Regions from separate parts of the Streptomyces sp. NPDC029159 genome, predicted to be linked through region 1. Evidence: riboswitches for the same ligand, from Rfam matches in the RefSeq annotation. Region 1 holds a riboswitch; each other region holds the start of a gene.
The links. A riboswitch is a leader RNA that binds a small molecule or an ion and turns the genes downstream of it on or off. The one in region 1 is predicted to bind cyclic di-AMP.
Positions count from the first base shown of each region.

Region 2: another riboswitch for cyclic di-AMP. It lies ahead of ACZ4U4_RS04795 (M23 family metallopeptidase); the one in region 1 lies ahead of ACZ4U4_RS04315 (M23 family metallopeptidase).
Region 3: another riboswitch for cyclic di-AMP. It lies ahead of ACZ4U4_RS10025 (transglycosylase family protein); the one in region 1 lies ahead of ACZ4U4_RS04315 (M23 family metallopeptidase).
Region 4: another riboswitch for cyclic di-AMP. It lies ahead of ACZ4U4_RS22890 (C40 family peptidase); the one in region 1 lies ahead of ACZ4U4_RS04315 (M23 family metallopeptidase).

Region 1 covers NZ_JBVHWT010000001.1:964,665-966,858, forward strand. Annotated here, with positions in the region: gene ACZ4U4_RS04310 (DUF2332 domain-containing protein) at 1-415, opposite strand, end outside; cyclic di-AMP (ydaO/yuaA leader) riboswitch at 801-954, shown strand; gene ACZ4U4_RS04315 (M23 family metallopeptidase) at 967-2,115, shown strand.
Region 2 covers NZ_JBVHWT010000002.1:108,466-110,659, reverse strand. Annotated here, with positions in the region: gene ACZ4U4_RS04800 (GntR family transcriptional regulator) at 1-88, opposite strand, end outside; gene ACZ4U4_RS04795 (M23 family metallopeptidase) at 316-1,092, opposite strand; cyclic di-AMP (ydaO/yuaA leader) riboswitch at 1,105-1,261, opposite strand; gene ACZ4U4_RS04790 (M16 family metallopeptidase) at 1,504-2,194, opposite strand, start outside.
Region 3 covers NZ_JBVHWT010000004.1:93,477-95,670, reverse strand. Annotated here, with positions in the region: gene ACZ4U4_RS10030 (transglycosylase family protein) at 1-852, shown strand, start outside; cyclic di-AMP (ydaO/yuaA leader) riboswitch at 1,113-1,280, shown strand; gene ACZ4U4_RS10025 (transglycosylase family protein) at 1,285-1,965, shown strand.
Region 4 covers NZ_JBVHWT010000012.1:139,155-141,348, reverse strand. Annotated here, with positions in the region: gene ACZ4U4_RS22890 (C40 family peptidase) at 1-1,014, opposite strand, end outside; cyclic di-AMP (ydaO/yuaA leader) riboswitch at 1,023-1,205, opposite strand; gene pcrA (DNA helicase PcrA) at 1,468-2,194, shown strand, end outside.

The DNA of each region.
Region 1 (2,194 bases):
CCGAGGTGCCGACCTCCAGGAGGGCCAACGGGCCGCGGAGGCGGGCCAGGAGGGGCAGCAGGGTGGCGCAGCGGCCCGGTTCGTTGGTCTGGGTGGAGCGGCTCATGACGACCGCGCGGACCTCGTCCCAGTGCCGGATCGTCCACTCGCGCCAGCGGCGGTACGCCGGCTCACCGCGCGGGCCCTGCTCGGCGTGCGGGCCGTCGAGGTGGCGGACGGCCGCGAGGAGGAGGTTGGGCTGCTGCTTGTTGCCCACCGGGAGGGATGCGGCGAGGAGTTCGCACAGCTCCGGGTCCTGCCCGATCCGTGCCGTCAGCTCCTCGTGGGCCGCACACCGGCCCCGCGCCTCCCCCCAGGAGAAGTCCCGGTAGCGCGCTGCCAGGGCCTGTGCGTTGTTCACGAAGTCGACGACCATGATCAGACGCTACTGCCCTCACGGAGCGTGAGGGATGCGCACCCCTCCGCATCACAAGTGATGCACAATCACTCGCAGGCCGTTTCGTGAAGGGCGATCAACTCGCCCGGTTTGCACGCGCGTTGCCCCGAAAAGTCTTGGCCAGGAGTCGTCGTCGTACGGAGGGGATTCGCGGGATCGCTTGGAAATCGGCCGCGATCTCTATTACTGTCCGATAACGGAGCGCGGTCGTCCCAGCCGTCGCAGAGGCGGCACCGTGCCCCCACGCCGAATCCCGTACGCGCTCTTCAGGTATGCCGGGCACCCAGGCACACCGGTGGTCACTTCTCGCTACGGCGCCTCTCTGTACGCCGCTGCGTCGATATTTCGTGAACTGCCGTGATGTGTCCTGTCTTTGCCGAGGGCATCCCGAGCGGCGCGGAGGGAACCGGGGAACCACCTTCATGGGGTGAATCGGACGCCTCGGCCAGAGGCCGCCCGTAGGAGACCTTCCTGCTCCGAACCCGTCAGCTAACCCGGTAGGCGCGAAGGAAGGAAAGGAGTGCGCCCCCGTGGCGTCCAACAGGCTTGCCCCCGAGGCTCCGTCCGCCCACCACCTCCCCCAGGATCTGCCGGGTTCCCCGACCGATACGGCCACCTTCGCCCCGGGCGCGTTCGCCCCGGAGGGCCCCGGTCCGTACGGCGTCGCGGACGACGAGCCCGGTGAGTGGAACCCGACCGAGGAGTCCGTGCGGTCCGTCCGCGGCCGGCACCGCGTCGGGAAGCAGCGCTCCGCGCTGGCCCGCAGCGGCACGGTCCTCGGCGTCGGGGTGATCGCGGCGGTCGGCGCCGGCGGCATGGCGGCCGCCGAGGACAAGCCGGCGGTCCCGATCTCCATGCCGGACATCGGCTCCCTCGCCTCCGACGTCACCGGAGCGCTGCCGGACGCCGAATCGCTCCCCGGCATCGGCCCGTTGCTCGGCTCCGACGACGCGTCCGACGCGGCCACCACCGCGGCGCCGCTCTCCTCCGCCGGCCTCACCACCGAGGACGGCCGGGGCACGGGCGCCGGGGAGGCGCTGCGCAGCCGCATCCTCCAGCAGGCCGACACCCAGCAGGAGGCCGCCGAGCGCGACGCCCGGGACGCCGCCGAGCACGGTGCGCTCGTCCGGGCGGAGCAGACCGCCGCGAGCGACCACGAGCAGGCGGTGGCCGACGCGAAGGCGGAGCGCGCCGAGGCCGCGCGCAAGGCGGCGGCGGCCAAGGCGAAGCGCGAGGCCGAGGCCCGCGAGAAGGCCGAGGCCGCGCGCCTGGCCGAGCTGGCCAAGAGCTATCTGCTGCCGGTCACCTCGTACACCCTCACCGCCGGCTTCGGCCAGGCCGGCGACCGCTGGGCCGCCGACCACACCGGCCAGGACTTCGCCGCCCCCACGGGCACGCCGGTCAAGGCCATCCACTCCGGCACCATCACGCAGGCGGGCTGGGCCGGCTCCTACGGCTACCGCATCGTCCTCACCCTCGACGACGGTACGGAGCTGTGGTTCTGCCACCTCTCGTCGATGGTGAAGACCGGCGGCAAGGTCTCCACCGGCGAGGTCATCGGCCGCGTCGGCGCCACCGGGAACGTCACCGGCCCCCACCTGCACCTGGAGGTCCGCCCCGGGGGCGGCGGTCCGATCGACCCGATGCCGTGGCTGCGGGCCCGGGGCCTGAACGTCTGAGGCCGCTGCGGCCCTGAGCGGAGTCCGGGGCCCGGGTCCGGGGCGCGCGCAACTGTGCCGCGCGCCGGGCCGGGTTCCG
Region 2 (2,194 bases), on a different contig from region 1:
GCCGGCTGCCGGGGATCAGCGTGCCGGAAACGATGTCGTCACGAATCGCCGTGGAGATGCGCTGCACGGAAATCTCGCCTTGCGTCATCGTGGGCACCTCCACCGTCCTCCCCGGAAAACGCCGGTGCACGGCGCCTTTTCCGTGACTCTATTCGACGGTGTCGACTCCTTTACCGCCTTCACACATTCATGGAAATCTTTTGGTGAGTGCGTTCCCCGGCCCCCGGGAAATCCGGCCATCCGCCGTACGGCACCGGACACGACAGAGCCCCGGACACCCTGTCAGGGCGGTCCGGGGCTCCGGGAAGTGCGGGGTCAGACGTTGATGCCGTGCGCGCGCAGGTAGGCGATCGGGTCGATGTCCGAGCCGTAGTCGGGGCCGGTACGGGCCTCGAAGTGCAGGTGCGGGCCGGTGACGTTGCCGGTCGCGCCGGACAGCGCGATCTGCTGACCGGGCATCACCTGCTGGCCGACCGAGACACCGATCTGCGACAGGTGGCCGTACTGGGTGTACGTACCGTCGTTCATCTTGATGACGATGTTGTTGCCGTACGCACCGCCCCAGCCGGCCTCGACGACGGTGCCCGCGCCGACGGCGTGCACGGTGGTGCCGGTGGCGGCGTGGAAGTCGATACCGGTGTGGGTGCCGGAGGACCACAGTCCGCTGGACGCCTTGTAGGCGGTGGAGACGTACGAGCCGGCGATCGGGGCGACGAAGGCGTTGAGGCGCTTGCGCTCCTCCTCGCGGGCCGCGCGGACCTCGGCCTCGTGCCGCTTGTCGGCCGCCGCCTTGGCGGCCTGGGCCTGCTTCACCGCGTCGGCCTCGGCCTTCGCCTTGGCCTCGGCCGTCTCGGCGACGGCCTGCTGCGCATCGGCCTGGGCCTGGACGCGCTCGGCGAGTTCGTCGCCGAGGACGACGGCCCGCTGCAGACCCGTGTCGTGCCCGGCACCGGAGGTGGCGGCCATCGCGGGAGAGGAGACGGAGGCGACGACGCCGGATGCGGCGAGACCGGCGATGCCGGCGATGTTGCGGGTCGTCCGGGCGCTGCGGCTCGGACGGCGGTGCTTCCCGGTGGCACGGGTGAACGCCATGTGCTGGCTGGTCCTTTCCTTCCTTCTCGCCTACCGGGTTAGCTGACGGGTTCGGAGCAGGAAGGTCTCCTACGGGTTCCTCCGGAGAGGTACCCGATTCACCCCAGGGGACGTGTGGGTCCCCGGCTCCCCTGGCTCGCGCCGTACGGGGACTCGGCGATGACTGTCCGGTGCCGCGGTTGCGGCCTGCTGCTGGCGGACAGCGCGCTTGACGCTAATCGCGGCAACTTTCAATCGGCAAACAGAAACGCGTTTTTGTGCGTTACGCCACACCGGGACGAGGGAACCGGAAGCTGACATTCCACAGCACAAAGGGGATCCCGAGGGCACTTCGCCACCCCGGGATCCCCTTCTGCCCTACTGTGCCGGGCCGCCGGAACAGCCCGGCCGGGGCCACCGCCCCACGGTTCGTCAGCCGCTGACGACCGTCACCTCGCCGATGCCCAGCGCCCGGACCGGCTCGGCGATCTGCGCCGCGTCACCGACCAGCACCGTCACCAGCCGGTCGGCCGGGAACGCGCTGACCACGGCGGCGGTCGCCTCGACCGTGCCGGTCTCGGCCAGCCGCGCGTACAGCTGCGCCTGGTAGTCGTCCGGCAGATGCTGCTCCACCTGGTCGGCGAGGGTGCCCGCGACCGCTGCCGCCGTCTCGTACTTCAGCGGCGCGACGCCGACGAGGTTCTGCACCGCCACGTCCCGCTCGGCGTCGGTCAGCCCCTCCGCCGCGAGGGTGCGCAGCACCTTCCACAGGTCGTCGAGGGCCGGGCCGGTGGACTCGGTGTCGACCGAACCGCTGATCGCCAGCATCGAGGCGCCGGTGGGCCCCCCGGGCGCGTCCGGCGCCGACGACCGCAGCACCTGACCGAAGGCCCGCACCCCGTAGGTGTAGCCCTTCTCCTCACGCAGCACGCGGTCCAGACGCGACGTCAGGGTGCCGCCCAGGCAGTACGTACCGAGGACCTGTGCGGGCCACTGACGGTCGTGGCGGTCGGCGCCGATCCGCCCGATGAGCAGCTGCGTCTGCACCGCGCCGGGGCGGTCGACGATCACGACGCGGCCGGTGTCGTCCGCGGTGATCGGCGTGACGGCGACCGGCTCGGCG
Region 3 (2,194 bases), on a different contig from region 1:
ATCTGGTCGAGCGCCAGTGGCAACGGCTTCTACGGCGGGCTCCAGCTCACCCTCGACATGTGGCGCGACCACGGCGGTCTGGAGTACGCCGCCCGCCCCGACCTGGCCAGCCGCTCCCAGCAGATAGCCGTGGCCCAGGCGATCCTCGCCGAGCGCGGCCCCGACGCCTGGCCCCGCTGCGCGTCCGACGCCGGACTCACCGAGGACGGCGAGGCGCCCGACGTCGACCCCGGCGGCGCCGTCACCACCCCGCCCGCCGGTGCGGACGACGCCCACACGGGTACCGGCACCGACTCCGACCAGGACGAGCCCTCGACGCCGGACACCACCGACCCGTCCACCCCGCAGGGCACCCCGGACCCGTCCGGCAGCCCGGACCCGTCCGACACCCCGGACCCGGGCACCCCGGACCCGTCCACCTCGCCCGACGCCACCGGCTCCCCGGAGGCGCACGAGGGATCGCAGCGACCCGGCACGCCCGGCCCGTCCGACGAGCCGTCCACCGACCCGTCCGGCCACGCCTCGCACCCGTCCGAGCCCTCGCACCCGTCCCGTACGACGCCCCCGGCGGACACCGACGGCCCCCGTGGCGGCGACGGCTCCGGGCGCCACCGCGGCGGCGCCGACGAGGACGGCGACCGCGCCCCGGGGCGGCACGCCTCGCGCGGCGGTGAGCGGACGGACCCGGCCGAGGGCGGCTACACCGTGCGCTCCGGTGACAACCTGTCAGCCATCGTCGAGGCGCGCGACCTGCCGGGCGGCTGGCCCGCGCTGTACGAGCGCAACGAGGACGTCATCGGCGACGACCCGGACCTCATCCAGCCAGGTCAACTCCTCGATCTGGGCCACTGATCGAGCCGAAAGGCGGCTTTTGCCCGTTTTGGCGAAAGTGAGACATGGCTCTCGTCCGTGTCCGCCGTGTCCCGACCTGCCCTTCGAATCCACACCATGTCCTACCTGCGGAAATATGCGCCCTCTGCGGTCGTTGACGGTCAACTGGGTGCAGAAAACGGGGTTTGAACGACACGGGGGGTTCTGTTTACGGTCAGGACCGCTCGCCAAAGCGGGCCCTTCGTTCACACGCCGAATCCTGCCGGTGGGCGAAGGTGGTCGACGCGCAAGCGCCGAAGGCAGGAGCGGGGGACCCAAGGTAAGTGCCGGCCCCGCCCGTGAAAACGGGTCAACCGGCTTGGGGTGAAGCCGTGTGCGCGTCACACGGCCGGGCAATCCACACCGCCCGAACCCGACAGCTCACCTCGCAGGCGTCGGTGAGGAAAACGCATCATGCTGAGCAACAAGGCCAAGCACCGCCGTCCCTCCAAGGCCGTCCGCGTCGCCACCCTCGCCGGTGTCGCCGGCGCCGCCGTGGCCGTCCCGCTGATGGGCGCCACCAACGCCTCCGCCGCCTCCGTCTCCACCTGGGACGCCGTCGCCCAGTGCGAGTCCGGCGGCAACTGGTCGATCAACACCGGCAACGGCTACTACGGCGGCCTGCAGTTCTCCGACTCCAGCTGGAAGGCCGCCGGCGGCCTCCAGTTCGCCTCGCGCGCCGACCTGGCCACCAAGGCCCAGCAGATCCAGGCCGCCGAGAAGCTGCTCGCCATCCAGGGCCCGGGCGCCTGGTCCTGCGCCGGCGCCGGCAACCTCACCTCCGGTGGTCCGTCCCCCGACCTGAACACCGGCACCACCAAGGCCGCCCCCAAGCAGCAGGCCCCGCAGCCCAAGGCCGCCCCGCAGCAGCAGGCGCCGAAGCAGCAGGCCCCGAAGCCGCAGGCCGCCCCCAAGCAGCAGGCGCCGCAGCACCACGCCATGGGCCACGGCAACTACACCGTGAAGTCCGGCGACACCCTGGCCAAGATCGCCAAGGCGCACGGCAAGAACTGGAAGTCGGTCTACGCGGACAACAAGTCCGTCATCGGCTCCAACCCGAACCTCATCTTCCCGGGCCAGAAGCTCCACGTCTGATCCCCGCGCGGGGCCCCACCGCCCCGCACCCCGGGCCCCCGCCCCCTCCCGGCCCACCGCGCCCGTGCGTACGGCGGTACGCACGGCCCACCGGACCGGGAGGCGGCACCGGCCGCCCGGACCCGCGGGCCACGGCCCCCGGCACCGCCCGGGAGCCCCCGCTCACCCGCGGACCTCACCCCCCCCCACGGGATACCCCGCCCGGCGCGCACGTCCCCGGGGCGGCACC
Region 4 (2,194 bases), on a different contig from region 1:
GGGGGCGAGGTCCTTGGTGGCGACGCGCTCGCCGACCTTGACCTGGTCCCACGTCGTGCGCGGCAGGCTCACCCCGGCCGCCTTCCACGCGGCCTGCGTCAGCCCGGAGCAGTCGTAGGAGTTGGGACCGGTGGCGCCCCAGACGTACGGCTTGCCCATCTGGGCGCGGGCGAACGCGAGCGCCTTCTCGGCCTTCGTACGGTACGAGCCGTCGGCCGGTCCGCCGCCCTGGCCGGGGTCGGGCGTACCGGAGTCGCCGGTGCCCGTACCGGGGGAGCCGGTGTCCGAACCGCCGCCGGGCTGCTGCTCGCGCTGCTTGCGCGCCTCCTCCTCGGCCTTGCGCCGGGCCGCCTCCTCCTTCTTGCGCTCCAGCTCCGCCAGGCGCGCCTTCTCCTGGGCGGTCAGCTCGGAGAGCAGCTGGCGGGCCTCGGTCAGCTTGCCCTGGACCGTCCGCTTGGAGTCGGCCAGCTCGGACTGCGACTCCTGGAGGCGTTCCAGGCTGCGGGTCGCCTCGGCCCGCTGACGGGCGGCGGCGGCCTGCTGCTCCTGGTAGGCGTCGACGGCCTGCTGCTGCCGCCCGGTGAGCCGCTCCATCAGGTGGCTGCGGTCGGCGAACTGCTGCGGGTCCTTGGAGAACATCAGCTGTGCCGTCGCGTTCACGCCGCCGCTGCGGTACTGCGCGGCGGCGAAGGTGCCCAGCTCCCGGCGGGCCTCGTTGAGCTTGCCGGTGCGGCGCGCCGCGGCGTCCTGGAGGTCGCTGACCTCCGACCGCCGCTCGCCGACGCGCTCCTTGACGGCGTTGTACTTCTGGGTCGCGACCTCCGCCTGGTGGTAGAGGGTGTCGACCTTCTTCTTGACCTCTTCGACGGTCGGCTTCGGGGAGCGGGGGGACGCCTCGGCCGGCTGGGAGAGCAGGGTGACCGTGGCGAGGGCGGCGGTCGTCAGACCGGCGGCCGTCCGGCGGCTGCCGGGCGAGGTGAGGACGCGGGTACGCGGCTTGCGGTGCGACGGCAAGGCCGACGACTCCTTCCGTGGACCGCCTACCGGGTTAGCTGTCGGGTTCGGGCGGTGTCGCAGACGGAAGGCTTGCCCTACGGTCCGTACGTGCGCGCTGGCGGCCGTACCGACCGATTCACCCCGGTGGTGCTGGTGGGTCCCCGGCTCCGGGTGCCGTGGGGCAGGGCCGGACTCGGCGGAGGCGGCCTGTGCGGACGCTGTCGTCCACGGGATGCAGGCAGCCCGAGCGTGAACCTAGCCAACTCGTGTGGCTCCTGTGAAGGCAGATGTTCGATTTGCCCGAAACCTTTTCGTGACCTGTGTGCATGAGGTGACGTTCGTGTGGGCAGGGCGGGGTATCTGCGCGGAATGCCGGGTTCGCCGCGCGAGGGGGAGCGGAACGCCCGCGCTTCCGGCCTTTCCACGGCTCCGGGCCCGACTGTCGGTGGGGCGGCCTAGACTCGGTGGGCGATGAGCAGCCTCTTTGACGACAGCTTCCTGGCGGACCTCGCTCCCAAGGACGAGGAGCCCCCGCCACCCCCCGAGGACGAGCACGGCCCGGCCCGGGAGGAGGTTCCGCACGACCTCTTCAGCGGGAAGTTCGACGCCCCCGTACCCCGGGACGCGCACTACCGCGACGGCGCCGCCCGCCCCGCCGTCGACCCCGCCGCGCTCCTGGAAGGGCTCAACGACGCCCAGAAGGCCGCCGTGGTGCACTCCGGCGGCCCGCTGCTGATCGTCGCCGGAGCCGGTTCCGGCAAGACCCGGGTGCTCACCCACCGCATCGCGCATCTGCTCGCCGCCCGCGGCGTGCACCCCGGCCAGATCCTCGCGATCACCTTCACCAACAAGGCCGCCGGTGAGATGAAGGAGCGCGTCGAGGAGCTGGTCGGCCCCCGGGCGGGCGCCATGTGGGTCTCCACCTTCCACAGCGCCTGCGTCCGCATCCTGCGCCGCGAGTCCAAGCACCTCGGCTTCACCTCGTCGTTCTCGATCTACGACGCCGCCGACTCCAAGCGCCTGATGGCCCTGGTCTGCCGCGATCTCGATCTCGATCCCAAGCGGTTCCCGCCCAAGTCCTTCAGCGCCAAGGTCTCCAACCTCAAGAACGAGCTCATCGACGAGGAGACCTTCGCAGGCCAGGCGGCCGACGGCTTCGAGAAGACCCTGGCCCAGGCGTACGCGCTCTACCAGGCAC